Regions from separate parts of the Thioalkalivibrio sp. XN279 genome, predicted to be linked through region 2. Evidence: riboswitches for the same ligand, from Rfam matches in the RefSeq annotation. Region 2 holds a riboswitch; the other holds the start of a gene.

Region 1 (14,928 bases), on a different contig from region 2:
GCCCCCGACGTTGGTGTCCGCAGTGGAGCCGTCATCCAGCTTGAGGGTGTATTCGATGCTTACGGTGCTCCCGTCCTTGATCACGGGCACTTCCTCCTGCGCCTCAAGCGACGCTCCAATGAAAAGAAAACTCAAAGCCGCGACAGCGGCTGCGTGCATGTTGCGCAAAGCGTGCCTCCGGTAGTTTGTGCAATGCAAGCGACCACCCTAACACAGGGACGGGACTCCATGCTCAGGGCCGGGTCTGCCCGCTTCCCAGGACCTGGTACTTGTAGCTGGTGAGCTGCTCCACGCCGACCGGGCCGCGGGCATGTATCCGCCCGGTGGAAATGCCGATCTCGGCCCCCATGCCGAACTCGCCGCCATCCGCGAACTGGGTCGAAGCGTTGTGCAGCACGATGGCGCTGTCGACCTCGTCGAGGAAGCGCCTTGCGACGGCCTCGTCCGCCGTGACGATGGACTCGGTGTGCCCCGAGCCGAAGCGCGCAATGTGGGTGATGGCTGCAGCCGCGCCGTCGACGACGCGCACCGCGATGATGGCGTCGAGGAATTCCCTGCCCCAGTCCGTGGCGACGGCCTCGCGCACGCGCCGGTCGACGGCACAGGCGGCCGCGTCGCCGCGCACCTCGCACCCGGCGTCCAGCAGCGCGCGTACCAGCGGCTGCAGGTGGCTGTCGGCACAGGCGCGATCGACCAGCAGCGTCTCGGCCGCACCGCAGATCCCGGTGCGGCGCATCTTGGAGTTGAGCACCACCTCACGCGCCATCGCGAGGTCCGCGGCGCCGTCCACGTAGACGTGGCAGATGCCCTCGAGGTGGCCGATGACCGGCACGCGGGCGTCGCGCTGCACGCGCTCGATCAGGCTGCGGCCGCCACGCGGCACGACCACGTCGACGCAGCCGCCGAGGCCGCCGAGCAGTTCGCCGACCGCGGCCCGGTCGCGCGTCGGCACCATCTGCACGGCCTCTGCGGGCAACCCCGCCATGCGCAGCGCCTCGGCCAGGCAGGCGTGAATCTGCATGCTGGTAGCGAAGCTCTCCGAACCTCCGCGCAGGATCACGGCGTTGCCCGACTTCAGGCACAGGGCGCCGGCGTCTGCGGTCACGTTGGGACGGCTCTCGTAGATGATGCCGATCACGCCGAGCGGCACGCTCACGCGCCGGATCAGCAGCCCGTTCGGGCGCGACCACTCGGCGAGCACGCGGCCGAGCGGGTCGGGCAGCGCACGGATGGCCTCAATGCCTGTCGCCATGGCCTCGATCCGGCCCTGGTCGAGCCGCAGCCGGTCCAGCATGGCCGCGGACAGGCCCCTCTCCTCTGCCGCGGCGACGTCGTCCGCATTCGCCTGGAGGATCAGGCCGGCGCGCTCCCGCAGCAGGGCTGCCGCCGCCTCCAGCGCCGTATCGCGCGCCGCGGGCGTGGCCCGGGCCAGCGCAGCCGCCGCCTTGCGAGCCTGGTGGCCCAGCTCTGCCATGAGGCGCTGCACGGCCTCGGGTCCTTCCTGCCCCATCAAGTCAACCATGGGTCTCCACCATTGCCAGGTCGTTGCGGTGAATCAGCTCCTCCCGCCCACGATAGCCCAGCACCTGCTCGATCATGCTGCTGCGCAACCCGATGATGCGCGCCGCCTCCGCCGAATCGTAGGCCGAAAGCCCGCGCGCCAGGACCCGGCCGCCGGTATCGCGCACCAGCACGAGGTCGCCGCGTTCGAAGCGCCCCTTCACTGCCACCACGCCGGCCGGCAACAGGCTCTTGCCCTGGGTGAGGGCGGCAGCCGCGCCGGCGTCGACCACCAGCTCGCCGCTGGGCTGGAGCGCCCCGGCGATCCATTGCTTGCGCACCCGCGCCGGGCTGGACGAGGCGACGAACCAGGTGCACTCCGCGCCCGCCTCGAGAGCGGCGAGCGGATGCCTGACGCGGCCCGAGGCGATCACCATGTGGCAGCCGGCGGCGAGCGCGATGCGCCCCGCCATGACCTTGGTGATCATCCCGCCAGAACCGACATCCGTGGCCGAGGCGCCGGCCATGGCCTCGATCTCCGGCGTCACCGCATGCACCTCGGGAACCAGCCGGGCGGTGGGGTCGCACGCCGGGTCGGCGGTGTGCAGCCCGGTGGTGTCCGAGAGCAGCACCAGGCAATCCGCACTGATCATCTGCGCCACCCGCGCCGCCAGGCGATCGTTGTCGCCGTAACGGATTTCCTCCGTCGCCACGGTGTCGTTCTCGTTGATGACGGGCACGGCGCCCAGCGCCAGCAGGGTCTCGAGCGTGCCGCGGGCATTCAGGTAGCGGCGGCGCTGCTCGGTGTCACCCAGCGTCAACAGGACCTGTGCCGCGGGAATCTGCTCGCGGCCGAGGGCCTCCTGCCAGGCATGGGCGAGTTGCACCTGGCCGGCGGCGGCGGCCGCCTGGCTCTCCTCCAGGCGCAGGGCGCCGCTGCGCAGGCCGAGGTGACGCCGTCCCAGCGCGATGGCGCCGGAGGACACCACCAGCACTTCCTGGCCCCGCCGCCGCAGGCGGGCGATGTCTTCGACAAGGCTCTCGAACCAGGGTGCGTCGAGACGATTGCTCGCACGGTCCACGAGCAGGGCCGAGCCGATCTTGATCACGACCCGCCTGGCTGCCGCGATGCGGCTGGGCGCAATGTCCGCTGGATCCCGCGTCATCTTGCCGGACAGCATGACCGCTGCAGCGCATCATGTGAAGCCCTGGCCGCATGCTCAGTCCGGGCCGGAATCCTCGCCCGGAGCATTGCCACCCCTCGCCTCCTCGCGGCGCCGCCCGCCGGTGCCCCGCGCGGGCATCCGGCCGGCCTCGCGCAGGCGCTGCCGCAGCAGGTAGTCGATCTGGGCATTCAGGCTGCGCAGGTCATCGTCCGCCCAGCGTCTCAGGGCGGCAAGAATTTCCGGATCGATGCGCAGCAGGAAGGCGTCGCGTTTGGCCAAAGGCCAGGCTCCCGGGTACGCGGGCTAGCTGTAGAGCGTGCCGGTGTTCACGACCGGCTGGGTGTGCCGGTCGCTGCAAAGCACCACCAGCAGGTTCGAGACCATGGCCGCGCGCCGCTCGTCATCGAGTTCGACCACCTGGTCGCGCGCGAGATGGTCGAGCGCCATCTGCACCATGCCAACCGCGCCCTCGACGATCTTCGTGCGCGCCGCAACCACGGCCTGCGCCTGCTGGCGCTGCAGCATGGCCGCCGCGATCTCCGATGCGTACGCCAGGTGGCTGATGCGCGCCTCTATGACCTCGACGCCCGCCTTGTCGAGCCGCTCCTGGATGTCGTCGCGCAACTGCCCCGAGATCTTGCTGGTGTCGCCACGCAACGAGATCTCGTGATCCTCGCTGTCGTAGGGATAGCGACTCGCCATGCTGCGCAGCGCCGCTTCGCTCTGCACGGCGACGAAGTCCTCGTAGTCGTCGACCTCGAACAGCGCTTCGACGGTGTTAACCACGCGCCAGACCACGACGGCGGAAATGTCGATCGGGTTGCCGTCGCGATCGTTCACCTTCGACGGCCGGCCGTGGGTGCGGGTGCGCTCCTGCACGACCTTGCCCGCCGCATCTTTTTTCTCCGGGGTGGAAAGCGAGCCGGTCTCGAAGTTGCGCACGCGCAGCGACAGTTTCTTCTTGCTGAAGAACGGGTTGACCCAGAAGAAACCCGACGCGCGCACCGAGCCCTTGTACTCGCCGAACAGCAGCAACACGCGGGAATCGTTGGGCGCGATCGCCATGAAACCGAAGATCATGACCAGGCCCACCGCCAGCGCCACGATACTGCCCGCGATGGGCCAGCCGGAGGCGCCGGCCTGGATGGAATAGAAGAAATACCAGGGGCCGCCGACCAGCAGGACGATGACGACGGCCAGCGGCAGCCAGCCCGACAAGGGGCGATAGTCTCTTTCCTCGACCACGGCTCTCTACCTCGGTGAATAAATGATGTCAGGATGATATCACTTTGATATGGCCCCCGCTACCCCGCGGCCACCGCCGCGAGCGGCCTCGCCGCCGCCTGGGCACGCTCCAGTGCAGCCTCGAGGTCGGCCACGAGGTCCGCGGTGTCCTCGATGCCAACGGAAAGGCGCAGCAGGGCGTCGCTGATCCCGGCGACGCGACGCGCCTCCGGGTCCATGGCGGCATGGGTCATGGACGCCGGGTGGGCTACCAGGCTCTCCACGCCACCCAGCGACTCGGCGAGAAAGAACAACTCGAGACCATCCAGGAACGCCCGCACCGCCGGCTCGCCGCCCGCGAGCTCGAAGCTGAGCATGCCGCCGAAACCGGACTGCTGGCGGCAGGCGATGTCATGACCCGGGTGTCCTGGCAGGCCGGGATAATGCACCCGGCTCACGGCTGGATGGCGGCACAGCAGCTCGGCCAGCGCGGCCGCGTTCTCACCGTGGCTGCGCAGCCGGGCGTGCAGCGTACGGATGCCGCGCAGGGTCATGTAGCTGTCGAACGGCGCGCCGGTGAGGCCGAGGCAATTGGCCCACCAGTCGAGACGCTCGTGCAACTCCGTGCTGCCGGCCACTACCGCGCCGCCCACCACGTCGCTGTGGCCGTTGAGGTACTTGGTGGTCGAGTGCAACACGATATCTGCGCCGTGCGCCATGGGCCGCTGCCAGCCGGGCGAAAGGAAGGTGTTGTCAGCGACGAACAGCGTGCCGGTCGTGCGGCACAAGCGCCCCACCGCATCCAGGTCGGTGATCCGGAGCAAGGGATTGCTCGGCGTCTCGACCAGGATCATGCGCGGCCGCGCGGCGAAGGCGGCCGCCAGCGCCCGCGCGTCGGACTGGTCAATGAACGACAGGCGGAACTGGCCGCGCGCGGCCAGCGAGGACAGCAGCCGGTGTGTGCCGCCGTAACAGTCGTGCGGCGCCAGCAGCAGGTCGGCGGGCTCGAGCAGCTGGCACACCAGCGTGATCGCCGCCATGCCCGAGCAGGTCACGACGGTGCCGGCACCGCCCTCGAGCTCGGCCAGCGCCTCGCCGAGGGCGTCGCGCGTCGGGTTGCCGGAACGCGTGTAATCGTAACGACGCTTGTCGCCGTAGCCGGCAAAAGTGAAGTTCGAACTCAGGTGCAGTGGCGGCACGACGGCGCCGTGCTGGGTGTCGCTGCCGAGTCCGGACCGGGCGGCACGGGTGGCCGGGGCTCTGTTGCTCATGACTCTCCTCCGTCTAGGCTCCCGTGGGAGCGGGTTCGGCTCATCGCGAACCCTGCGGAGGCGTCGGGCGGGGTCACCGGGCCCACGAGTCCGCCGGCAAAGGCGGGGCTGCCCGGCAACTCATCTCCCGGCAAGCGCACGGCATCGGCCGCTTCGCTCCCCGCAGGAGTTGGCACCGTTGCGGGATGGTGAGTCCCGCAGGTTGCCCCGGCATCAAAGGGCCTGTCCCTCCGCCGGTCTGGATGAGTATGCGTCTCTACTGTAACCGTTCGTGGCGCTCAGGCAATAGCCCGCGCCGGTGATCTCGTCCCGAGCGCAGCGGCGACGGCCGCCGCGACCTGCTGTGTGGTGACGGCGCGTTCGCGCCCGGCGACGTCGGGGGTGCCGATGCCACGCACCACGGTGTCCTGCACCGCCTGCTCCACTGCGCTTGCCTCGTCCTCCAGCCCGAGCGAGTGGCGCAGCAGCATGGCCGCGCTGAGAATCGTGCCGCAGGGATTGGCAATGCCCTGTCCGGCGATGTCGGGGGCAGAGCCGTGGATAGGCTCGTAAAGTCCCGGCCCGGACTGCGCCAGCGAGGCGGACGGCAGCATGCCGATCGAGCCGGTGATCACGGACGCCTCGTCGGTGAGGATGTCGCCGAACATGTTCTCGGTCACCACCACGTCGAAGCGCCGCGGATCCTGGATCAGCTGCATCGCCGCGGCGTCGACCAGGGCATGCTCCAGGCGCACGTCGGGAAACTCGTCGCGCCCCATGCGCGTGGCGATTTCGCGCCACAGCCGGGAAGTCTCCAGCACGTTGGCCTTGTCCACTGAAGTCAGGCGGCCGTTGCGTTTCCGGGCCAGCTCGAAGCCCAGCCGCAGCACGCGCTCGATTTCCTCGCGGCTGTAGCTGCACACGTCCGAGGCACCGTCGGCGTCGCGCTGCTTGGCACCGAAATAAATGCCCCCCGTGAGTTCGCGCACGAACAGTATGTCGACGCCCTCGAGCAGGTGTTCCTTCAACGGCGAGGCGCCGTACAGCGCCGGATGGGTGGCGACGGGGCGCAGGTTGGCGTAGACGCCGAGCGCGCGACGCAACGCCAGCAGCCCTTGCTCCGGCCGCACCGGGGCCGCGGGATCGGACCACTGCGGCCCGCCGACCGCGCCGAGCAACACACCCTCGCTCGCCAGGCACAGTTCAAGCGTCGCCGCCGGCAGCGCCTCACCGGTGGCCTCGATGGCACAGCCGCCGACGAGGCCGTCGCGGAACTCGAAATCGTGGCCGAAGGTTTCTGCCACGGCGTCCAGCACCACCCGCGCCGCAGCGACGACTTCCGGACCGATACCGTCGCCGGGCAGCAGCGCGATCAGGCGGGACATGCGCGGCGGCCCTCGTAGGCCTGTATCGCCGGTTCCTGGCTCAGCAACCAGCCCAGCGGATCGACGCCGTTGAGCATGCAGTGGCGCGCGAAAGCCTCGACCTCGAAGCCGGCCTCGCGCCCTGCCTCCAGCCGCACCGTGCAGTTGCGCAGGTCGATGGTGATTTCGGCGCCGGGGTGCGCCAGCAGCCAGGCATGCGATTCCGCATCCAGCACCACCGGCAGCAGTCCGTTGCGCAGGGCGTTGCTGCGGAAGATGTCGGCGATCTCGGTACTGATCACCGCGCGAAAGCCGTAGTCGAGCAGCGCCCAGGGCGCATGCTCGCGCGAAGAGCCGCAGCCGAAGTTGCGCCCCGCCACCAGGACCCGCGCGCCCTCCGACTCTGGGCGGTTGAGCACGAAGTCCTCGCGCGGCCGATTGGCTGCATCGCGCCGCCAGTCCGCGAACAGGTGCCGGCCGAGGCCGGTGCGCTGGGTGGTGGTGAGAAAACGTGCCGGGATGATCTGGTCGGTATCGACGTTATCCACGGGCAGGACAGCGGTGCGCGCGGTGAGCACGGAGAAGGGCTCGGTCATGCGATGCGCCTCCCTTCCTCCAGCAACGGCCGCGGGTCGGCCACCTTGCCGGTGATGGCGGATGCGGCCGCCGTGAGCGGGCTGGCCAGCAGCGTGCGCGCGCCCTGTCCCTGCCGGCCCTCGAAGTTGCGGTTGCTGGTGCTGACCACGTACTGGCCGGCGGCGGCGCGGTCGCCGTTCATGGCGATGCATAGCGAGCAGCCGGACTGGTGCCACTCGGCACCGGCATCACGAAACACGCGGTCGAGCCCCTCGGCCTCGGCGTCACGGCGCGTCTGCTGGCTGCCCGGCACGACCAGCGCGCGCACGCCGGGCGCCACCCGCCGGCCGCGCAGCAGCGCCGCGGCCGCACGCAAGTCGCTGAGGCGCGAGTTGGTGCAGCTGCCAATGAATACGAGCTGGATCGGCTGGCCCGCGATGGCTGCGCCCGGCTTCAAGCCCATGTAGTCCAGCGCCTTGCGCTGCCCGCTGCTGACCCGCTCCGGGATGCGGCCGCTGACCGGCATGACCATGCCCGGGTCGGTGCCCCAGGTGACCTGCGGCTCCAGCGCCGAGACGTCGACGATGACGCTGCGGTCGTACTCGGCGCCCGGATCCGAGCGCAGCTGCCGCCAGTCCGCCACGGCGCGGTCCCAGTCGGCGCCGCGGGGCGCCATGGGCCGGCCCTCGAGATACGCGAAGGTGGTCTCGTCCGGCGCCACCATGCCGGCGCGGGCGCCGGCCTCGATGGCCATGTTGCACAGGGTCATGCGCTCGTCCATCGACATCGCGTCCACCGCCGCGCCGCGGAACTCGATCACGTGGCCGGTGCCCCCGTCGACGCCGATGCGGCCGATCACGGCCAGGATCACGTCCTTCGCAGTGACCCCCGGGCCCAGACGCCCCTGCAACTCCACCAGCAGTGTCTTCGGCATGCGTTGCAGCAGGCACTGCGTCGCCAGCACGTGGCCGACCTCGGTAGTGCCGATGCCGAAGGCCAGCGCGCCGAAAGCGCCGTGCGTCGTGGTGTGGCTGTCGCCGCAGACGATGGTCATGCCCGGCTGGGTGGCGCCCTGCTCCGGGCCGATGACGTGCACGATACCGCGGCGCGTGCTGTTGACGCCGAACAGCCGCACGCCGGCGCGGCCGCAGTTATCGCCCAGCATGCGCACCTGGTAGCGCGCCGCGGCATCCATGTCGCCCAGGCCCTCGGCCCAGCTGCCGTCATCGGTCGGAATGGAGTGGTCCACCGTGGCCAGCGTGCGCTCGGGACGGCGCACCTTGAGGCCGCGCTCGCGCAGGGCCGCGAAGGCCTGCGGCGAGGTCACCTCGTGCACCAGGTGCAGGTCGATGTACAGCACCGCAGGCGTCTCCGCGGTCTCGGGGACGACGACATGCCGGTCCCAGACCTTGCGGAACAAGGTGCGCGGCGCACTCATACCGCCACCGAGGCGACCGGCGTGAAGGCCGACTCCGGCGACTCCAGCGGCTGCAGCCAGCCCCACTCGTCACGCGTCTCCCCGTTGAACAGCCCGAAGAAGCGCTGCTGCATGAGCTCGGTGACCGGCCCCCGTGTGCCGCTGCCGATGGCGATGCGATCCACGGAGCGCACCGGGGTCACCTCGGCCGCGGTGCCGGTGAAGAAGATCTCGTCGGCGAAATACAGCATCTCGCGCGGCATCGGCTGTTCATGCACCTCCAGGCCCGCGGCGTGCGCCAGGGTGATGACGGTGTCGCGGGTGATGCCGGCGAGGATCGAGCAGGCAGCCGGCGGCGTGTAGATCTTGCCGTCCTTGACGATGAAGATGTTCTCGCCCGCGCCCTCGCCGATCATGCCGTCGGTGGTGAGGCCGATGCCCTCGGCATAGCCGTGGCGCTTCGCCTCCATGCTGATGAGCTGGCTCGACAGGTAGCCGCCCGCGGCCTTGGCGCCGGACGGAATGGTGTTCGGCGCCACCCGGTTCCAGGACGAGACGCAGACGTCGACGCCGTTCTTCATGCCTTCATCGCCGAGGTAGGCGCCCCACTGGATGGCGGCGATGGCCACCTCCACCGGCGAGTCGGCCGGCGCGGTCAGGCCGAGGCCGGCATAGCCGCGGAACACCACCGGGCGCACGTAGGCGCCGGCGTTGAGCTCGTTGGCCAGTACCGCCTGGTTACACGCGGCCTCGATCTCCTGCGGCGTGAACGGCATGCGCAGGTGATAGATCTTCGCCGAGTTGAACAGGCGCTGCACGTGCTCGCGCAGGCGGAATGAGCGGGAGCCTTCCGGCGTGCGATAGACACGAATGCCCTCGAACACCGAAGAGCCGTAGTGCAGGGCGTGCGAAAGCACGTGCACCGTGGCGCTCTCGCCGGGGACGATCCTGCCGTTCTGCCAGATATAGCGTGGAAACTGGGGCGCCACTTGAATACTCCGTTGACTCGTGCCTGGTAAAAAAACTCTGTCGTGTGCCTGCTCAGGCAGCCTGCTCCGCGTCCCGCCGGGCCGAGATGCGGTTGACTGCCTGCAGGAACGCGAGCGCGCTCGCCTGGATGATGTCGGTGTCGAAACCCTTGCCCTGCCAGCTGCGGCCGCCGTGGGCGACCGAGACCACGGCCTCGCCCTGGGCGTCCTCGCCCACCGTGACGTTGCGCACGTCGAAGCTCTTCAGCTCCACCGTCACACCGGTGGCACGCTCGATGGCGCTGAACGCGGCCTCGACCGGGCCGTCGCCCTCGGCGCATTCACGGCGGCGAGTGCCGTCGGCATGCGCCAGCTCGGCCTCGGCCGTGGCCCGCGGGCCGTCGCCTGAGGCGATGCGCAGCTTGACCAGCTGCCAGGGCCCGGCGCCGACCTCGTCGGAGCGCAACACCAGCGCCTCGATGTCGGCGTCGAAGATCTCTTTCTTGCGGTCGGCCAGCGTCTTGAAGGCGATGAAGGCGCGGTCCAGCTCGGCCTCGTCCAGTGCCAGACCCAGCTCTTCGACCCGGCTGCGGAAGGCGTGCCGGCCGCTGTGCTTGCCCAGCACCAGGCGACTGCCGCCCAGGCCGACATCCTCGGGCCGCATGATCTCGTAGGTCTGCTGGTTGCGCAGCATGCCGTGCTGGTGGATGCCGGCCTCGTGGGCAAAGGCGTTCTCGCCCACCACCGCCTTGTTGCGCGGCACGGCGACGCCGGTGACTGCAGCCACCAGGCGGCTGGTGGGCGCAAGGCGCCGCGTGTCCACGCCGGTGTGCACCTGCATGCGGTCCGCGCGCGTGCGTACCGCCATCACCACTTCTTCCAGCGCGCAGTTGCCGGCGCGCTCGCCGATGCCGTTGATGGTGCACTCCACCTGCCGTGCGCCCGCCTGCACCGCGGCCAGGCTGTTGGCCACCGCCATGCCGAGGTCGTCGTGGCAATGCACGCTGAGCACGGCACGCTCGATGCCGGGCACGTGCTGGCGCAGGTAGGCGATGCGCTCCGCAAACTCGGCCGGCACCGCATAGCCGACGGTGTCCGGGATGTTGACCGTGGTGGCGCCGGCCTCGATCACCGCCTGCACCACTTCCGCCAGGTAGTCCAGCTCGGTGCGCGCCGCGTCCTCGGCGGAAAACTCCACATCCGCACACAGCGCGCGCGCTACCCGCACGCCCTCCACTGCGCGCCGGATGACCTCGTCGCGGCTCATGTTCAGCTTGTGCTCGCGGTGGATCGGGCTGGTGGCGATGAACACGTGCAGGCGCGGCCGCTCCGCCTCGCACAAGGCCTGCCACGCACGCTCGATGTCGTTGCCGCCACAGCGCGCCAGGCCACAGATGACCGGCCCCCGGATCTCGCGTGCAATCAGGCGCACGGACTCGAAATCGCCGTCCGAGGCGGCGGGGAATCCCGCCTCGATGACGTCGACACCCAGCTCGGCGAGGGCGTGCGCGACGCGGATTTTCTCGCGGTCGGTCATGCTGCAGCCCGGCGCCTGCTCGCCGTCGCGCAGCGTGGTGTCGAAAATGACCAGGCGATCGGGCTCAATAGCCATAGGACAGCTCCCCGATCGGGAAGTAAGGCATGGCCTTGGGCTGGTGCATCGGCCGTTCGTCCTGCAGGGCCCGCAACAGCGTGGCCGTGTCGATGTTCCCGCCGGTCAGCACGACGCCGATGCGCGCACAACCGTGCTCGCGCGCATAGCGCTGCGCGCCGGCCAGCGCCGCGGCGCCGGCGCCCTCGGCCATCTGGTGCACGTTGCGCGCGTAAGTCGCGATGGCAGCCTGGATCTCGCGCTCCGACACCAGCAGCACGTCGTCGAGATGGCGCCGCATCACTTCCAGCGTGGCCTGCACCGGCACGCGCACGGCCAGTCCGTCCGCCAGGGTATCGACGGCAGCGAAGGGATGGCGCTCGCCGGTATGCCAGGCGTGATGCATGGCCGGCGCATTCTCGGCGCACACGCCGATCACCCGGGTCGCCGGGCTGCGCGCCTTGATCACCGTCGCCATCCCGGCGGCAATGCCGCCCGCGCCGACCGGGACGAACACCGCGTCGAAAGGCTGCCGCGCCTGCGCCAGCATCTCCATGGCGATGGTCCCGGCGCCCGCCACCATGTCGGGATCGCGGGCGGTGTGCACCAGGCGCGCACCGGTACGTTCCGCGTGCTCCTCGGCTGCGATCATGGCGGCGTCGAAGTCGTGGCCGATCTCGATCACGCGGGCGCCCAGCGCCGTCATGGCGTCGTTCTTTTCGCGACTGTTGTCGCGCGGCACGAACACGGTGCAGCAGACGCCGTGCATGCGCGCCGCATAGGCCACCGCATGGCCGTGGTTGCCGCGGGTGGCTGTCACCAGGCCGCGCGCGCGGTCCTCCGCGGACATGCCGTGCAAAAGGTTGAGCGCGCCGCGGATCTTGAACGAGCCCACGTCCTGGGCGTTCTCCAGCTTGACGTGCACCTCGCAGCCGACGTCGGCATCCAGCATCGGGTGATGCAACAGCGGTGTCGGCGGCAGTTGCGCGCCCACCACCGCCATCGCGGCTTCCACCTGCGCCAGCGTGACCAGCGGAGTGGCCGCGGCCGCAGGGGGCGCTGCGCCGCGCGGGGTTTTTGGCACCCGCGGATCCAGGGCCAGGGAACCGTCGCTCAACATGCCACGCTCTCCCCTACTACGGCCGGCGTCTCCGCGGCGGTCAGGCAGGCCACGCTGCGCACGTCGTACAGCTTCTGGATCTGTCGCGTCAGCGTCTCGACGGAGCGGCCGCTGGAGTGGACGTTCACCGTCACTTCCACGTGCTGCGCGCTCTCGTCCGCATGGGCGTTCATGGAGGTCACGGCGAATCCGCGCCGCTCGATGAGGCCGAGCAGGCGGATCAGGGCGCCCTCGACCTTGTATATGTTCATCCGCAGCGTGTGGTTCATGCGCTCAACTCCTCCATCATCACGTCATTACTCTGGCCCGGCGGCACCAGCGGCCAGACATTGCTCTTCGGATCGATACACACGTGGGCCAGCAGCGGGCCCTCGGTCTCCAGCAGCCTCCGGATCGCGCCCTCGACCTCGTCGCGCCGCGTGATGCGGAAGCCCGGGATGCCGAACGACCGCGCCACCTCGACGAAATCCGGGTTGTCGGACAGGTCGACCTCGCTGTAGCGCTCCTGGTGGAACAGCTGCTGCCACTGGCGCACCATGCCCAGCGAGGAGTTGTCGACCAGCAGGATCTTCAGGTCCAGCCCGTAGCGCCTGATGGTCGCCAGCTCCTGGATGTTCATCATGATCGAGCCGTCGCCGGAGACCGTGACCACGCGCGCGCCCGGCCGCGCCAGGCAGGCGCCGATGCCGGCCGGGATGCCGTAGCCCATCGTGCCCAGCCCGGCGCTGGTCAGGTGCTGTTCCGGGCGGTCGAAATGGCAATGCTGCGCGACCCACATCTGGTGCTGGCCGACGTCGCAGGCGATGGTCACGTCGGGCGCTTCTTCGGTCAGCCGGCGCAGCATGTGCGGCACGTAGATGTAGTCGCCGGGGGCGTCGTAGCGCCAGGCGTGCTCGACCTTGCGCTCGGCGCACCACTGGCGCCACGGCTCGATCGACAGCCCGGTCGGCATGGCGCCCAGGGACTCCGCCAGGTCGCCAAGCAGCCCGGCGTCGGCGAAGCGCAGCTTGCCGATCTCGCTCGGATCGGCGTCCATGTGGATCACGCTGGCCTTGGGCGCAAAACCGTCCAGCTTGCCCGTGGCGCGGTCGTCGAAACGCGCACCGACACAGATCAGCAGGTCGGACTCCTGGATGGCGCGATTCGCGGCACGGTTGCCGTGCATGCCCAGCATGCCGAGGAAATTCTCGTCCCGCGTCGAGACCGAGCCGATGCCCTTCAGCGTGGTCACCACCGGGATGCCGCTGGCCTGCGCGTAGGCGCGGAAGGCGTCCACGGCGCCGGCGATGGGGATGCCGCCGCCGCCGTACAGCACCGGCCGCTGCGCAGCCAGGATCAGTTCACGCGCCATCTCGACCTGCTCGGGGTCGGGCGACTGCCGCTTCTGGCGCCGCGTCTCGTAGATCGGCGTGATGGCGGGCACTGCATTCGTCACGTCCTTGGGCAGGTCGACCAGCACCGGCCCCGGCCGTCCTTCGCTCGCGATCTGGAAGGCCAGCGCAATAGTCTTGGGGATATCCTCGGCGCGCCGCACGATGAAGCTGTGCTTCACGATCGGCATGGTGATGCCGAAGACGTCGACCTCCTGGAATGCGTCGGTGCCCATCACGGTGGTGGGCACCTGGCCGGTGATGATCACCAATGGCACGGAATCCATGAAGGCGTTGGCAATGCCGGTCACCAGGTTGGTCGCGCCCGGGCCGGAGGTCGCCATGCACACCGCCGGGCGGCCGGTGACCCGCGCGTAGGCGTCGGCGGCCAGCGCCGCGCCCTGCTCGTGGCGCGCCAGGATGTGCTTGATGGACGAGTTCAGCAATGCGTCGTAGACGGGCATGATGGCGCCGCCCGGGTAGCCGAAGATGATCTCGACGCCCTGCTGTTCCAGGGCGCGGACCACCAGCTCGGCTCCCTTGGCGCTCATGCCGCGTCCTGCTTGTCTGAGCGCAGCCACGACATGCGGGCGCGCAGCTCGCGCCCCACCTTCTCGATGGGGTGGGCCATGTCGGCCGCCATCATCGCCTTGTAGCGCGGCATGCCCGCCTCGGACTCGGCCTGCCACTCGCGTGCGAAGGTGCCGTCCTGGATTTCCTTCAGCACCTCGCGCATGCGCTCACGCGTGCTCGCATCGACGACACGCGGCCCGCGCGTCAGGTCGCCGTACTTGGCGGTGTCGCTGACGAACTGGTGCATCTTCGCCAGCCCGCCCTCGTGCAGCAGGTCGACGATGAGTTTCAGCTCGTGCATGCACTCGAAGTAGGCCACTTCGGGCTGGTAGCCGGCTTCCACCAGCGTCTCGAAGCCCTGCGTGACCAGCTCGGTGACGCCGCCGCACAGCACGGCCTGCTCGCCGAACAGGTCGGTCTCGGTCTCCTCGGCGAAGGTCGTCTCCAGCACGCCGCCGCGCGTGCCGCCGATGCCGTGGGCGTAGGCCAGGGCGCGCGCCCTGGCCCGGCCCGTCGCGTCCTGCGCCACGGCCATCAGGCAGGGCACGCCGCGTCCCTCCTCGTACTGCCGCCGCACCAGCGCGCCGGGGCCCTTGGGGGCCACCAGGACCACGTCGATGGATTCCGGGGCCTGGATGGAGCCGTAGTGGATGTTGAAGCCGTGCGCGAACAGGATCGCCGCGCCGGGCTTGATGGCGGACTCGATGGCGCGCCACACGCCCGGCGCGGCCATGTCCGGCACCAGGATGGCGACGATGTCGGCCCCCGCAGCCGCCTCTGCCGGCGGCGCAACCTTCATGCCGTCCCGC
Region 2 (14,928 bases):
CTGCACAGGCGAAAATCGTCTCGAAAGAGCTCGCACGGCAAGGGTTGAGTTGCGACGTCGTAGATCGAGGGCTGAAGAAAGCGCATCGACTGAGGACTCGTGGGGGGCAGTTCGTTCCGGGAAATAAGCAGTTCAAGGGTCCGGATAATCTCCGGAGATGGCTGTTAGATGAAGAAATCGCGGGTTTCGTGAATCACGAGTCTAAGGCACATATGCCTACGGATCTTGGTCGCTACATGTACTGCGCAAGCTTCGCTTATCAGACGGAGGGCCTCTCTCCTAGGTCCAGTGAATTTCCTGAAATATTCGCGCCGAACCACCGTAGCTGGGAGACTGGAAAGTTCGCTGACCGATTCAAAGTACAGGCCCGAAACGCGCCGTCGAGTACGATTGTCAGCCACATCGCAAAAGACGGACACTACTTTATACATCCCGATCCAGGTCAGTGCCGCAGTCTCACAGTTCGGGAGGCGGCCCGGCTGCAGACATTTCCGGACAACTATTTCTTCGAAGGCAATCGCACCCAGCAGTATGTGCAGGTCGGTAACGCGGTTCCGCCATACCTAGCGCAGCAGATTGGCCAGATTGTCTATGAATTGATGGCTTAGGCTCGAGCTTGTTCAATTCTGGTTTCGGAGTGGATGCTTAAACGAGCAGGGCTTTAAACGTCCTCTTTCCTTACAAACGCACCTCCCAGCAGCTCCGGGATATCGCGGCGTTTCAAATCCGGAATCTCACTGGGAGGAATAGGCTCCCCGATATCAAAGTGCCGGTATGCGAGGCCATTCGCGACAGCCAGCCGGTGAAACATCGCCGGAGCGAGGCCAGACGCATAGAACTGGTCCGGCATTTGCAAATCAATGTACCTGAACCCCTGTTTTGCTGGCGTAAACGTGCTTTCGACCAGCTTCAGTGACCGCAAGTAGACGGGCTCGAGCGATCCGCCGCCGCAGATAAATACCGGGAGTCCGTTTTCCCACTGGTACGCGTCCTGGATCCTGTTTGCTTTCGTCTCAAGAAGAATCTGGGCGCACCCGCTCCGAACCATCGAGATAAAGCCACTATCCACTTCGGGGCGCCTTTCAGCAGACAGGCTTGGCGCCAGTGTATTCAGGTCAGGCAAGCTCGACGTCATTCCCGCCCCGCCAAAGAGGGCTTTGTTTACGATCTCGTCCCGATCAGAGTCCTTGCCAAGGATGGAATCCAGGGCGTTCTGTCTGTAGCTGAGGAGTCGGGCAGTGCCAAGCGAATACACTTTCGTCAGGAAGATCGCGTAAGCGTCTCCATCTGGTCTGTCGACCAGGTTAAACGTCGCCAGATCGACGGTGCCGGCGCCCACATCCATTATGAAGTGGAGTCCAGCCTTACGTATTTTTGATCTCGCGTAGCCGGACACCTCCGCGACGATCTCCGGGAAGGCGTGTACGAAATCCCTCGAGATATGGTGCCTTGGGCGCCACGCCTGTTCATCTTCGGCGGCCAGCCAGGAATCGACCTCGGCCAGCGCTGTCCTGACCTCGCAAAGCGTGATGTCAGTGGGACCCTGCTCGGCGAGAATCCAGCCGGCGAGAAGAGCGATACGAAAGGGGGTAGCGGAGTGCGCGACGTGTAACTGGTTGGTTGGTATCCCGACGTTCAGGTGCCACGTGACGGCGGTCTTCTCAAGTCGGCGCCCGAGCTGCTGTTCGATCCACCAGAGGGTATGAGTGAGGACAAGAGCAAGATACGCAGTGGTCATTTCTAGAGCAGTTGCTTCCGGAAATCGTTCCTCCAGCCGAAAAAGCGTGTCGCCGAATTTGACCAGGCGGGTCTTGAAGTCCCAGATGCTGAGCCCGGCGGGCTCCAGCCTCAATGTGCCGGTTTGCGAGATCGATATCCGGCTCGGGCATAGGTAAGCCGAGTCGAAGCCGGATAATTCACCAATAGGTACACCAAAAGCCTCGTCGCGAATCGCGTCTCGAACGACGATTTTCGTGCAAGAGGTTCCAAGGTCAATGCCAATGACAAGATCGGTTTCCGGTCCGCTTCCGTACTTCAGCCGGATCGACTTCCGCGCCCCGCGTGGCCCTGTGTGGCGTGGAGCTTCAGGACGCTCCCGGAGCATCTCGAAATGGCAGGGCGCTATTTCGGGGAGGACGATCTCTGCTTTGGAACTGCCCTTTAGGTGCGGGTGGCGGGAATCCGGCCGGGCCTCTCTGGCCTGCTCAAGGCGCTCCCGGGCCGGTTCGACCTGATCCGCGCTGCGGCGGACTGTTTCTATGGGTCGTTTCGCCTCCTCTTTCGCAGTATCTTTCCGGGAGTCTTTCTTGCTGCCGAAGAGCAATGCCCTGAGTTTGTCGCCCAGGCTGTTGTGTCCAAAGAGCCCCTCATCCCTTCTGCCGCGCTTTCCCATCCTTGGTCTCCAAAATCAGCAATGGCCTGTCACCGAATGTTGATCAGCCCCAGGCAAACATCAGAACGCTCGTGACGCGTGTTGCCCGCGGATTCGAGCTCTGAGAGCCTTTGCGCCATTCGTGCACTGAGGCGGTTCATCCTTCCTTCTGTCGCGGGGATCAGTCTTGTTCGACCTTTCTCCTCAAGAGAGGCCCGAACCCTTTGCAGAGACTCCATTTGCCGCTGCAGGTGCTTCCGGACCGCAGCTTTCTGTAATCGGACCCGGTCACTATTCTCAGCAGCAATACGCCCGGCGAAGGAATCGTATTCCGCGAAGGACCGGAGCATAAGTTGCTCAACCGCCCGGGCCGCAGTGTCATATTCAATGCCTGCCCCGGCATCAATCCCGTCAGTTCCGTGCATTGCCGCGCGCGTAACTAGCCACTCTGCGTTATCTGCATCCAACGGCGTCAGCCCGCCGTCGCTGTCAATGGCAGCAGCCTGGAACACCAGTTTCTCGATAACACGGAGGCCGGTGAAGGACCATCGACCGACGTAGAAAGGGTAGAGTCCGGCCTGCAATCGGGGAATCGAACTGGTGCGGACCTCGACCAGCACGGCAGGGTAGAAGGGGTTGGCTTCTGCACCGATGGTGTGACTTGCGAACCGGACCAATGGATGGAACTGGGTTATCCACTCTTCTCTCCCGCGTCGCGTCGTGTGCGCCTTGCTGGAAAAGTGAACGGTCGTTGGTTTTGGATTGTTGGAAACCAGCTGGGTGGTTCCCAGCAGCTTCTTCGCCTTGAGGAACGCTGTAAGGTCTGCCCGCGCCTTCTCCGACAGAGTGACCTGGAATACCAGTTCGCGATTTTCAGCCTGCCTGAAATCGCTTCCCGGGTACCTGTCATCGATGAAATCCCTGATGTAATTCCAAAGGTCTTCGCCAGTAATCCAGCGGCTCATTTCGCGCGCGGCGCTGACCTGCCTAACAATGTAGTCCCCGTGAGCAATCAGGTTTCCGGCTTCTTCCTCGAGTCGTGACTCCTGCAGCTTCCTCGTTTCAAGGGCTTGGGCGGTCTGATCAATCCGTTGCGCTTCCTGCTCTGGCGTGAGTCGTCCTGATAACAAGTCCATCGTCAGCTGTCGGACTTCTTCTCCGAGGACTTGCTCAAGGCCGCCAAGCGCTTCTTCGAAAATTCTCAGTCTCTGAAAAAGCCGGTCGTGAATTCTTTCATCGATCGTTCCTGCGTAAAAAAGATTCCAGATGGTTATCCGATCTGCCGCTTGGCCGATGCGATCTATTCGACCGATGCGTTGTTCGACCCGCATTGGATTCCACGGAAGATCGTAGTTGATCAGTACTCGTGCGAACTGCAGATCAACACCCTCACTGGCTACTTCTGAGGCGAGCAGGATTGAGGTATTCGGATCCCTCGAAAAGTCTTCCAGGATTTCCATCTTCTGCTGGCCGGAATCGCCAGTTAGCAAGACCCCGGAAATGCCATCTTCCTGGAGCCTCTGTCTCAGGTAACGCAGGGTCGGTTTGAAGGTTGCAAACAGGATTATCTTCTCTCCCGGGTGCGCCCTGAGGTGGTCCGAGAGCATGGCCCTCAATCGTGCATACTTGGTATCTGCCTTGCGCAACGCTTTCGGATCGCCAACGTCGGAAATGTGCCGAATCAGAGTCGAGACGAGCGGTCCCGGCTGGGCTCTGTCCTCATCGGGCAGTTCGTCCACTCCGTCAAACAGTTCTTCCAAGTCCAGACCGCGTTCATGCCAGTCCGCGACTGCGGCGGCCATGGAGCTTGATAGCTGGCGCTGGGGCTGCACCAGCAGGAATCCCTCGTGCCCACCCTGCCGCTCAGCATAATCTCGGATTATCTGTGTGACGGCAGAATATGCTTCAGCCTCAAGCGTCGACATCTCTACGTGCTCTGGCACAGCTTCACGAACGACCTTGCGTTCATGAACATCACGCTTCCGAGTCCTTGTCACCGCATGGGACAGCAGATTGATTCTCTCGATTTCGGCTGCAAGTTCACTGCGCCTGCCGTGGTCGTGAAACGCCTCATCAGGGGGCGGATGCTGAACCAGGTTCGAAATCTGCTGGTTCTCACGCAGGAGGTAGTGAGACCGCGCGTTGGATAAGTTTTCCAGGAAATCCTTCTGCCGCGCACTGCCTTGGAGGATCGCGTCTCGCAGGTTCAGCAGCGGCGCATTGGCTTGCAGAATGTCATCGAAGACGTCAGGGTTTGAGAACGTATCTTCGTCTACGAGGTTCAGGAGCTCATACAAATCCCGGTTCTTGAGGTGAAGCGGGGTCGCCGACAGGAGCACTATGCCCTCGGAAACCGGTCGGAGAAGTTTGCCAAGACGCGAGGTCATCGTTTCGGGATTTCTCATGTAGTGCGCTTCGTCAACGACAAGAAGGTCGACCAGCGGCTCATCAAAGGCGCTTTCGTCGAGAAGACGGGCCAAGATCGAGGCGGGACTAAGATTCGCGTCATCTCCCCACTGGCGACGCGGTCTAACACCCTGCATGCTGCAGATGGCCGCATAAGATGATTTCTCGCCTTGCCGGACGCGTTTCAGCAGAGCGGTCAGCTCTTTTGCATCCAGAATGGAGGCTTCAACGCCAAACCTGCGCTCGAGCTCAATCTGCCACTTTTGTTGCAGCATGGCCGGACAAACTACCAGCAGCCTGCGGGCGTCGAATCGGGCGCGTAGTTCTGTCCAGATCAGTCCAGCTTCGATGGTCTTTCCGAGACCAACCTCATCCGCAATCAGAATGCCGTTACTCGGGGATTCCAGGTAACTCAGGACTGGCTTGAACTGATAGGCATAGAAATCCGTATTAGTCGTTTCCATGCTGTAAATCAGGTCGGCGAGGCGCCCGGTCAGGCGTATGTGAGTCAGGCAACTACGCAAGTCGCGGGCGCGACCAAGGCGGCCCTCGCGGAGAAGCTCGATGGGATCTTGCGGCCCTGCGTCAGCGGGTTCAAGGCTGGGCTCTGCGTAGAATGTACTGGTGTCAGGAAATCTTACCTGGTAGTAGAGTTTGCCACCCATTGTCCGCTTGATTCCCGTGAGGGTGCCGATGCGGGATGGGTCACTCTTCAGTCTTACTTGCGTTCCAGGTTCCACGCAGCGCTCCTGCCAATGGATACGAGCTGACAAAAAAGCTCAGGATTAAATGACTGGCCAATCATAGCCGCGAAAAATTGACCTCCAGGCAGAGTCACAGGTTGATACTTGGCTGATCTGGGGACACACATCGAAAAAAGGTAAATGATTCCGTTAAGCCCAAGAGCAGCCAACTTGTATTTTCTAACAAGGGCCCGGGCTCGCCGCGTGAGCCACCTCAACCGGGATAATCTCTCCAATGCTGAGGCTTTCCAGGTACCGCAGTCGAGATTAACGCCTGACCGTACTCCGTAAATACGAGTCATGCGAGATGTGGGGTTTACCGGTTTTGAAGGTCAACCCCTGAACATGTAGTCATGGACGGGCCTCTTAAGACGAATCTGGCACTGGAGCGACTTGACGTTCGCAGGGATGACAGGCTCACCCCCTGAGCCTCCCCCCTGAGATAATCGCTCCGACACAGTGATTGACGTTGACAAAGGCCATTGACGTGACTAAGCTGCTGTCATCGTCAACGGAGATTGTCAATGTCGCAAGTCTTTCCGATCGCTATCCCCGACGAAGTCCTTGATTTCAAGGGCTCCGCGACTGAGCTCGCGGACCTCTGCAACCAACTCCTGCAGGACAACGGGATCGAAGACGGCGAGGTCGCCAACGAGCGCCTGGTCCGCCATTACGTCTCCGTCGAGGTGCTGACCCCGCCGGTCCGGCAGGGCCGCGAGGCGGTCTACGGGGCCCGGCAGGCGGCCGAGTTCGTGATCGCCCGGAAGCTCCTCAAGGACGGCTGGCCGCTGGCCAAGATCGCCGAGCTGATCCAGACCTACGACCTGCCCATTCCCGCGCTGCAAGAGGGCGAGCCGGAGCTGCCGACCGACGCGGAGCGGGCGATCGCCCGCATCAGGGCTTCGCAGGCTGCCCCGGATAAAGTCTCGCGTCGCCGCGCGGTGTCGCCCGTCGCGGCATCCATGCGCATGCGCGAGCCGTCCTTTTCGGACAGCGCGCCGCCGCGCTCGGACTCGCTGGCCCGGGCGGCCGGCCTCGCGGCGCGGCGCATGGGCCTGGCGGAGACCCTGCGGGAGCTCGGCAACGAGTCGGGCACGGTGGAGCGGGAGGAGATGGTGCAACTGCGGCTGACGCCGTGGGCGACGGTTTACGTGGACGCGCGCGAGCTGCGCCGGCTGGGGCCGGCGGAGGCGGAGGCGCTTGGGAAGGCGCTCGCTGAGGCGCTGCGCGAGGCAAGGATGACCCGAGGAGAACGGAAATGAACAGGGAACTGAAGAACGAACTGACACTGGTGATGACGCCGGCGCGCGCCGCGGTGCTGGCCGAACATCGCAGCACGGTGGACGTGCTGGTGCGTGTGCAGGCGCCGCCCCGGCCCGAGAAGGACCGCCCGGCCCGTGGCCCGGTGCACGTGGCGTTGGTGGTGGACCGCTCCGGCAGCATGTCGGGCAAGCCGCTCGAGGAAGCGAAGCGCTGCGCGCGCATGGTGGTGGACGGGCTGAACCCGGGGGACAAGGCCACCATCGTGATCTACGACGACTCGGTCGAGCGCCTGACCGGCCTGTTGGGTATGGACCAGCGCGACACGCTGCGTCGCGCGATTGACTCGATCGACGAGGGCGGCTGCACCAACCTGCACGGCGGCTGGCTGGCCGGCGCCGAGACGCTCGCGCCGCACACCGGCGCGGGCATCCTGTCGCGCGTGATCCTGCTGTCGGACGGTTGTGCCAACAGCGGCATCACCGGCATCGGCACGATCACCGACCAGGTGACGCAGCTCGCGGACGCCGGCGTGACCACCTCGACCTACGGCCTCGGGCACCACTTCAACGAGGAGCTCATGACGGCCATGGCCGACGCCGGCCGCGGCAACGCCTACTACGGCCAGAGCGCCGACGACCTGGCCGACCCGTTCCAGGAGGAGCTGGCGCTGATGGGCGCGCTGTGCGCCCGCGAGGTGGAGCTGCGGGTCGAGACCGCGGCCGGTGTCTCGGCCAAGGTGCTCAACGGCTATCGGCAGGGCGCGCGCGGCGGCTGGCGCCTGCCGGACGTGGCCTACGAGGGCGAGGCCTGGGCCTTGGTGCAGCTCACCGTAGAGGCCGGCACCGCGACGGCGGGCGAGTTGCGCGACCTCGTGAAGGTGCGCGCGGCCTGGCGTGACCTCGACGGGGTCGAGCACCAGACGAGCCCCGAATCGCTGGCGCTGCCCGCGATGCCGGCGGCCGCCTATGCGGCCCTGGCCGAGGACGAGCTGGGGCGCCGCCGGGTGAACGAGCTCCTCGTGGCCGGCATGCAGCAGACGGCGCGGGATGCCGCGCGCCGGCACGACTGGAACGCGGTCAACCTGGCGCTCGCCCAGGCGCGGCAGATGTCGGTCGACAACCCGTGGCTTGAGGGCGTCGTGGAGGAGCTGGAGGGGCTCGCCCGCCAGCGCGACGAGCTCATGTTCGCCAAGGAGGCGATGTACAGCTCGCGCCGCATGCGCAGCCGCATGGCCCACGTGAACGAATGTCAGGATCCGGGCAGCATGGACGCGCCCGACTACCTGCGCCGCAAGCGCGCGCAGGGCAAGGCCGAGCCGCGGCGGCGGGACCCGCGGTAAACGTGAAGCCCCGGTGGCTCACCTCCTGAGCCACCGGGGCGGCACACTGGTTTCAAGCCCGCAGGTTGCTTCGAGCCGCAGGCAGACTTAAATTCGACCACGCATCAAGAGTGAGCTGACGCTCCGCCAACCTGCCCGACCCAGGCAAGGTGGCTGCCCCCGAGAGGGGGGATGTGGCCGACCCAGGCAACGAACCGGGTCCATTCCACAACGCGCGTCGGCTTCCTTTGCAATGACAATGCATTGGAGGCTGATTCATGTCTGATCTTCCCAAGTCCGTCTTCCAGAAGGACGGCGCGATTTATCTGCCCCTGTCGTGGAAGGAGGCGTACCACCTGCGCCATGTCCTGCGGCAGCACCTCAAGCGCTACCCCGATGCATGCCTGGCCCGGAGGACGCTCAAGCGCATGGAAGGCGAGGATCCGGACCAGGGCGAGGCGACCGCGGGCAATGTCATCGCCTTCCCCCGGCGCCCCTGCCAGGAGAAGTCGCGGGTGCTGATCACGCTCGAGCGCGGCGTAATCGTGGCGGCGGACTTCGACTGGTTGGAGTATCACGGGTGGACTGGCGTCCGGGCTCGCTGCGACGACGATTCGACCGAGAGCTATATCGTCGACAGTCCGAGCATGGCCGAGTACTACGACGTGAAGCTGCCGGAGGACGCCACCTACGAGCAGAAAAAGCAGGCGGTCATGGCTGCGGCTGGTTGGGACTACGACGAGGAGTGCGAGTGGCTCGAGGTTGACGAGAACGGTGACGCGCTGCCGGAATGCGAGACCGACCAGGTCATCAACGAGTGGCTGTCATCCCTGCTGATCGATGTCGACGTCGAGCGCCATGCCCACTTCGCCGCGCGCATCGCCACCGAGTACACGCCCGGCTTCGAGATCTGGAAGGCACTGCCGGCCCACCAGGCGGAGCGGCTGGGGTTCTGCGAGTCCGATCTCGGCGGCCCGGCATCGTCCGTGCCCTGCGTCTCGACTCGGGCCTCCGCGGAGGAGTTGCAGCAGGTGCTGGAGTTGTATGGGTTGGGGTTTGTGATGGCCGCGGAAGGCAAGCGGGGCGTATAGGCAGGTTAGCCGGTAGCCCACCGGCGTCCCAGTAACGGCGTTCGGTTGGAGCACTTGGCTGCTGCTCGCCGAGCAATGCTTGCAATCCAGAAAGAGGCGCGATACAGTGCGCGCTGTGCAGGGCCTATTCAGCGGAGAATGTTTTATGCAAAAAGTTATCGACGTCTTCGACGAAGCCGAGTGGCTCGTTGGAAGGATGAATCTGGCTGGAGTAGGGAATGCCGACCTGCAACAGTCATTGCAAGAGAATGGCTGGACAGGCCAGCCGAACAATATCGCTAACTGGCGAAACGGCTCGAGCCCAATACCAAGCCCGCTGGTTCCATTGATCGTTAAGGCGACTGGCCTGGATCCAGAGATCGGCGAAGGCAAGGTCGAGGTGATCCGATTCTTCCGGCATCGCTATCCGTTCCTCGCGACATATCTCCAGGATCCGGGCCCGTCGGAGTCTCGTAAAGATTCCGGAGCTAAGGCGCGTACCCCGACGCCGGTCTATTACGCCCGGCGCGGCGTGCTCAAGGGCAAACGGTTTGTCCCGCACCGCAACCGGGATGGCTTCTTCGTTGCAGGAACGAGCCGGTTCGAAAAAGACCAGGTGACGTTCGAGACGCTGAAGGAGTTAGTCGATGCCCTGGCAGCCAATCCGGACCTCAGGGTTCGCATGGCCCCGGAGGATCAGTCAGCGCCCCCATCATTGATTACGCAGCGCTCGCTCGCGTGGGAATGAAACGGCAAATTGATTTCAACAATTCGGGAGGACTATAGAGATGGCAAAAACCAAGGCTGTAAATGACGAGACTCGTGACAAGGTTGTGAGGCTTGTGAAGGAACTCGGATATGAAATCGGAATGAAGAAGGATGGCAGCGACGCATACGTGAAGGTACTGAAGCTGCTCCATTCGCTCAGCCCTCACGCGATTTATCTCCATAAAGACCAGGGCGTCACACCGGATGGCCGGTTCGAGCAGTACCGGGTAGCAGTACATCCGGACCAGTTTGTTTCCGGTTTGGATGCCGCCACGAATGGTATCTCGCCGCCCGTAAACCGGCGGACAGGGACAAACCTGTTCCAAAGCAGTAATTACCACGGATATCCGCTAAGGGGCACGTCCAAGGCGCCTTATGCTCGTGCGTACCAGGCTCAGGATTCTGTCGCCTTGAAGCGCTTGCTCACGGCCCTCGCGGATCACTTCAGCAGCGCAGGTGGTTCCATATGAGCGGCTTCACCATAGAAAAATACATCCCCGTCATTTGCGGAGCTTCGGCACCCGCTCTGCGGGATCCAAGGCTCTTGATGGACTCGTGCGATGACTTCGCGGTCTATTACGCGCCCTTCGAGTACATCAATCCGCTTGCACGCGTCGTGCTAGTAGGCATCACGCCCGGGCCAACGCAGATGGTCAACGCGAACAACGCAGCTCGGCGGGCTCTGCTGGCTGGGAATTCTCCCGAAGAGGCGATTCGCGCTGCCAAGGAGACGGCCGCATTCAGCGGGGAGCCCATGCGTACCAACCTGGTCCGTCAGCTCAACCACTGGGGCTTCCAGTCTTGGCTTGGGTTGCAGGATGCAAGCGAGCTCTTTTCAACGAGCCGATATCTGCTGCACGCCACATCTCTGCTTCGGTACCCGGTTTTCGTTAACCACCAGGATTACCGTGGCGCGCCGGACATGACCAAGCATCCGCTGCTCCGGAGATACCTCCTGGAGAATTTCGTCGAGGAGGTGCGGCAACTCGACAACGCGGTCTTCGTCGGGCTTGGTCCGCTGGTTCAGAAGGTGCTTGATCGGCTGGTTGGAGAGCGGCTGCTGCGACCTGATCGAGTCATCGGTGGCATGTTGCATCCCTCCGGCAACTGCACCTACCGGATCAATTACCTCGTAGGCAATCGGATGGCGGCGGTTCCACATGCCACCAATCCGGCGCCCTACGATCTCGGGCGGGAAGGGTTTCGTCATCAGTACCTGGGATAGGAACTGGGGGGTCACGAGGTTAGCCGGGTGCTCGCCACCGGGCGCCTCGTGGAAACTCCGCACGGGATGCTGATTGACCCATGGTCCAACGGGGGTTCGTTATGGGGAAGCGAGAGGACGACGATGACGACGATGGCGTGATGACGTTCATCGACTTCGTGTGGATGTTTATCGTCGGACTGGGAGTCTTGCTGATTGCGATCGACTGCGCGTGAAGAGAAACCTTGTATGTCCCGATTTACCGGCGTGAGATGCCAGGATAAAGCTTGCGTTCCGCTCACGACATGCGCCGCGTAGCTTGTATCGTGTACTGCAGGCTGATCGAGCCATCGCCCCAGTCCATCGTCGAGAACAGAGGCACGATTTCTGATGTGATCACCTCGAGTTCTCTCACCACGACCGTATCCGGGTCATCGAGGCTGAAGTACTCGTACTCGAACTCCCAGGCACGGGCGCGGTAGGTGGAAAGCATTGCGCCCTTGTACGGCCGGATTCGGATCGAGGCGCGCGTGGCGGCGCCATTGCTCCGTGGGTCGATGACGATCGCATCGACATGATGCCGGCCTTCCATTGCGGTCTCGATGAGCATGGTGCCCAGTTCCGCACGGAACAGGATTTCTCGCGGGATTTCCCTAATGAGAGGCGGGTCGGAGCACACTTGGGACTCGGCTCTTCCGCCAGGCCTGCGGCTGAAGACCACCACTTCCGGTTCCTCGTCGTACCCTCCAGCGCTGTGGAACGACATCTCTACATACTGGCTCCCGTCCCTGGACTCCTGGGTGACGGTCTCCATTGAGATTTCCTCGTCCTGCTTGGTTCGGCCAGGCGTGGGGATGGTCGAGATCTCGAAGCGCGCCGCGATGTAGTCGGGCGATATATTCTGGCGCGCGAAGCCGCTGATGGCCCGGACCGACCCGTCCAGCTGAGTCTGCAGCTTTCCGCGTAGCAACGCCCGGTACGACGGAGCCGGGCACCTGGTGGCGTTCCTGGTCATTTCGCTGCTTCCGCATTGCACGGCAGGCGTCTGACCTTGCGCCCCATCTCCCCGTCGATCCGTGTTGCCACGGTCTCGGACAACCGCTTGAGGGTCGGCCTGGCCAAGCGGTGCCCATGCTCCCTCGCAAGCCGATCAAGCCCGATTTTCAGTTCCAGTTTCCAGAGCACGCGATGCCGGGCGAGGACCTGCTGACGATGTTGATAGCCGATGACGTCGAGGAGGGCGGTGACGGGTATCTGCAGGTGCCAGGTGCCCGGCGGTTTGGGCCTGTCATGGCGCCAGCGAGCACGCACTTGGCCGTGCTCGATGACCGCCGCCACAGTCTGTGCACCGTCGTCCTCGACCGCTTGATCCGGGGCGGGCTCGAAGCGCGCACGAGCTGTGCAGGGCGGCGCAGCGATAAGGGCGGGTGGCGGCACATGGTCCCGCGCATATTTCTCGATGAATTCGCGCGGGATCCAGTCGGGCAGTGTGTCGGTCATCGGCCGCCTCCTTGCAGCTCGGGTTTCGATAACGGTACTCCGTGTAGCCCGGATGGTTCAAAGCCCCTGGAGGCTGTCGCTTGTATGTACAAGCGTTGGAGCCGGGCGTTGTTAGTCCTGCCTCGCCGGATTCGGCACCACCTGTTGCAGCACTTCGCGCATGGTTAGCAGGTCCTGCTTGTTGTGTTTGACGATGACTTGCCATGACTTTCGCGCGGCGGGCGTGAGTTCAGCATAGGTCCGACCTTCCTTTAGCTGTGAGCGGATAAGCCGCAGTCCCTCCCCGACGTGGCCGGCGCCAAACTTCTCGATGACCGGAACGCGCAGCAAATCGCATACGCCATAGAGCGTTGTAGAGCCGCGGGTTGGCGCGATCCCCAGTCCGCGTAAGTACTTCCGGGCGGGCTTGATCGCATTGCGATGGACCGCTTTCAGGCGTTCCTCGAGCTCCGGAACAGCTCGTGTCATCACCTTAAGGTCGTGCTCGCTCCACGAAACGATGACCCGGGATTCGGTCTCGGCCCATTCGAGGAGTGCCATGACGAGCTCGACATGGTCGGCGGCGATGGCGTGCGTAGCGCGGTACCTGCCCGAGCAGTGCTTGGCGAAAAGCGGCTCGACGATGCCCGCCCCGAGCTTGTTATCCACGAGATAGCCCAGGAGCGTGGGCGGCGGATGATCCTGGCTGCCGGGCGCGGCGGAGTTGCCCTCGTAGTCGAGGAAGATCGCTCTTTCCAGCTGTTCCCTGGTGAGATTCGGCGCGCGTGTGTGGCGCTTCTTCCTCTTCGTGGTGTCTCGCCGGCCACCTGCTTCAGCCGGCATGGGTCTGCTCCGCGTCCGGTCGCCAGAGTTCCGCGAGGCCCCATGCGGCCTTCCTGATCCGGGCGATATGCTCTGCAGGGTGATGCTGCAACTGACCGTCGTCGAAGACATCTGCGCCAAAGCGTGCGCCGAGAAAAGCGCCGACCAGTACAGGGCAATAATTTGCCGGTCCGGCAAATGACTTCGCGGCCTGGAGCGCGGTGATCGGGTCGCGACCCGTCGTGGCGAATGCGAGGGCGGCGCGGAGCGTGCCCGGAGAATAACCGCCGCGATGTAGCTCTGTTCTCGCCGGGCTTGCCGGATCGAGCAGCTGGCTCAGGACCGGGCGCGGCTTACTGACAGCTTCTTTCACCTCGGCATGCAGTTGCTCCGAGACAGCGCCGAGGTGCCGTGACGCGAACCGCGAGTTGCCCATCATGTTGTCGCGGCATTTCACGGCAACGGCTATCGCGGTGTCCGCGGCAATGGGATGACCATGAGTGAGACGGGCCTCATCTCCTGCAGCCTGCACAAGTCCGTCTATGTCGAGCCAGGGCCCCATGGCCAGCACGCCGGCGCGGTGCGCCGCGTTGCAGCCGGCGGTCATGCCTTCCAGTTCGCGGTCTGTCTGCTCCGCGGCCTGGCGGCGCGACATGCCGGCGAATGCATGGGCGAGGACGCGACCCGTGACCGGCCCGGTGTCATAGGCCCCTTGGCGATGCCAGTCGAGATAGCGGGCGAACACGTCATCCGGGTTGTAGCGACGACACTCCAGCAGGCTTTCGGCCAGGCGGAGCGCCATCTCCGTGGGGCCGCCGTTCTCGTCGCCCGCCGCGAGCCCTACCAGGACGCCGGCCACGCGCTGCTGATGCTCTTCCATGTGACGCCTCGTCCACTCCAGTTTGAGAACCCGCGGCACATGGCGGCTGAGGCGACACACGGGACAACGCGTCGGCTCCAGGCGCCACCGAGGGCTTTCGAATCGTATCACCGCACGGCAGAAGGCAAGCAGGAGGTCCAGCAGCTCCGCATCGACGGCGATGGCTCGACACCCATGCACGATGCCCCGTCGGCCTGACAGCCGGGACAGCGTGGACCAGACCAGGTGCTCGTCACGCAGCGAACTTCCCCTGGAAAGGCCTCGAGCGACCAGGCCATCTCTTATCCCTTTCCAGGCCGTGTGCAGCTCGGGGATCTCGATCGCCGCCATGGCACGCTCGGTTGTGCCTCTGAACTTCATTGCCCGGCAGATGAGCTGTCGGTCGTACCAGCCGATGTCGCGTTGTTCCATGGGTGCACCCTCCCTTTTTCTTCTCTCATCTAAAGATGAGAAGAAAAAGGGAGGACGGGCTCACCCGGTGAGCCTGGCGAGCGGGATACTGGTGCCGTCACCAGGAAGGTTGGGTTAAAGCCCGGGGCCAGGGATGGCCCGCCACCCGGCAGGGTAGGGGGATTTCCTGATCCGGGTGCCTCTTGGCCGGCGT

The links. A riboswitch is a leader RNA that binds a small molecule or an ion and turns the genes downstream of it on or off. The one in region 2 is predicted to bind S-adenosylmethionine.
Region 1: linked by a shared signal. The riboswitch ahead of metB (cystathionine gamma-synthase) and the one ahead of G8346_RS04060 (hypothetical protein) in region 2 are both predicted to bind S-adenosylmethionine.

The regions. Positions count from the first base shown of each region.
Region 1 covers NZ_JAANBD010000027.1:177,718-192,645, forward strand. The annotation lists gene G8346_RS07795 (peptidylprolyl isomerase) at 1-84, opposite strand, end outside; gene G8346_RS07800 (glutamate-5-semialdehyde dehydrogenase) at 233-1,522, opposite strand; gene proB (glutamate 5-kinase) at 1,515-2,681, opposite strand; gene G8346_RS07810 (hypothetical protein) at 2,721-2,945, opposite strand; gene G8346_RS07815 (SPFH domain-containing protein) at 2,970-3,911, opposite strand; gene metB (cystathionine gamma-synthase) at 3,971-5,161, opposite strand; SAM riboswitch class I at 5,279-5,410, opposite strand; gene leuB (3-isopropylmalate dehydrogenase) at 5,440-6,525, opposite strand; gene leuD (3-isopropylmalate dehydratase small subunit) at 6,513-7,100, opposite strand; gene leuC (3-isopropylmalate dehydratase large subunit) at 7,097-8,518, opposite strand; gene G8346_RS07840 (branched-chain amino acid transaminase) at 8,515-9,486, opposite strand; gene G8346_RS07845 (2-isopropylmalate synthase) at 9,539-11,077, opposite strand; gene G8346_RS07850 (threonine/serine dehydratase) at 11,067-12,176, opposite strand; gene G8346_RS07855 (ACT domain-containing protein) at 12,170-12,445, opposite strand; gene ilvG (acetolactate synthase 2 catalytic subunit) at 12,442-14,097, opposite strand; gene ilvC (ketol-acid reductoisomerase) at 14,094-14,928, opposite strand, start outside.
Region 2 covers NZ_JAANBD010000023.1:228,437-243,364, forward strand. The annotation lists gene G8346_RS04035 (DNA cytosine methyltransferase) at 1-608, shown strand, start outside; gene G8346_RS04040 (hypothetical protein) at 662-2,392, opposite strand; gene G8346_RS04045 (helicase-related protein) at 2,422-5,442, opposite strand; gene G8346_RS04050 (MerR family transcriptional regulator) at 6,045-6,782, shown strand; gene G8346_RS04055 (VWA domain-containing protein) at 6,779-8,122, shown strand; SAM-I-IV-variant riboswitch at 8,219-8,326, shown strand; gene G8346_RS04060 (hypothetical protein) at 8,380-9,192, shown strand; gene G8346_RS04065 (hypothetical protein) at 9,338-9,919, shown strand; gene G8346_RS04070 (hypothetical protein) at 9,960-10,409, shown strand; gene G8346_RS04075 (hypothetical protein) at 10,406-11,164, shown strand; gene G8346_RS04080 (hypothetical protein) at 11,442-12,158, opposite strand; gene G8346_RS04085 (hypothetical protein) at 12,155-12,643, opposite strand; gene G8346_RS04090 (hypothetical protein) at 12,755-13,465, opposite strand; gene G8346_RS04095 (ADP-ribosylglycohydrolase family protein) at 13,455-14,735, opposite strand.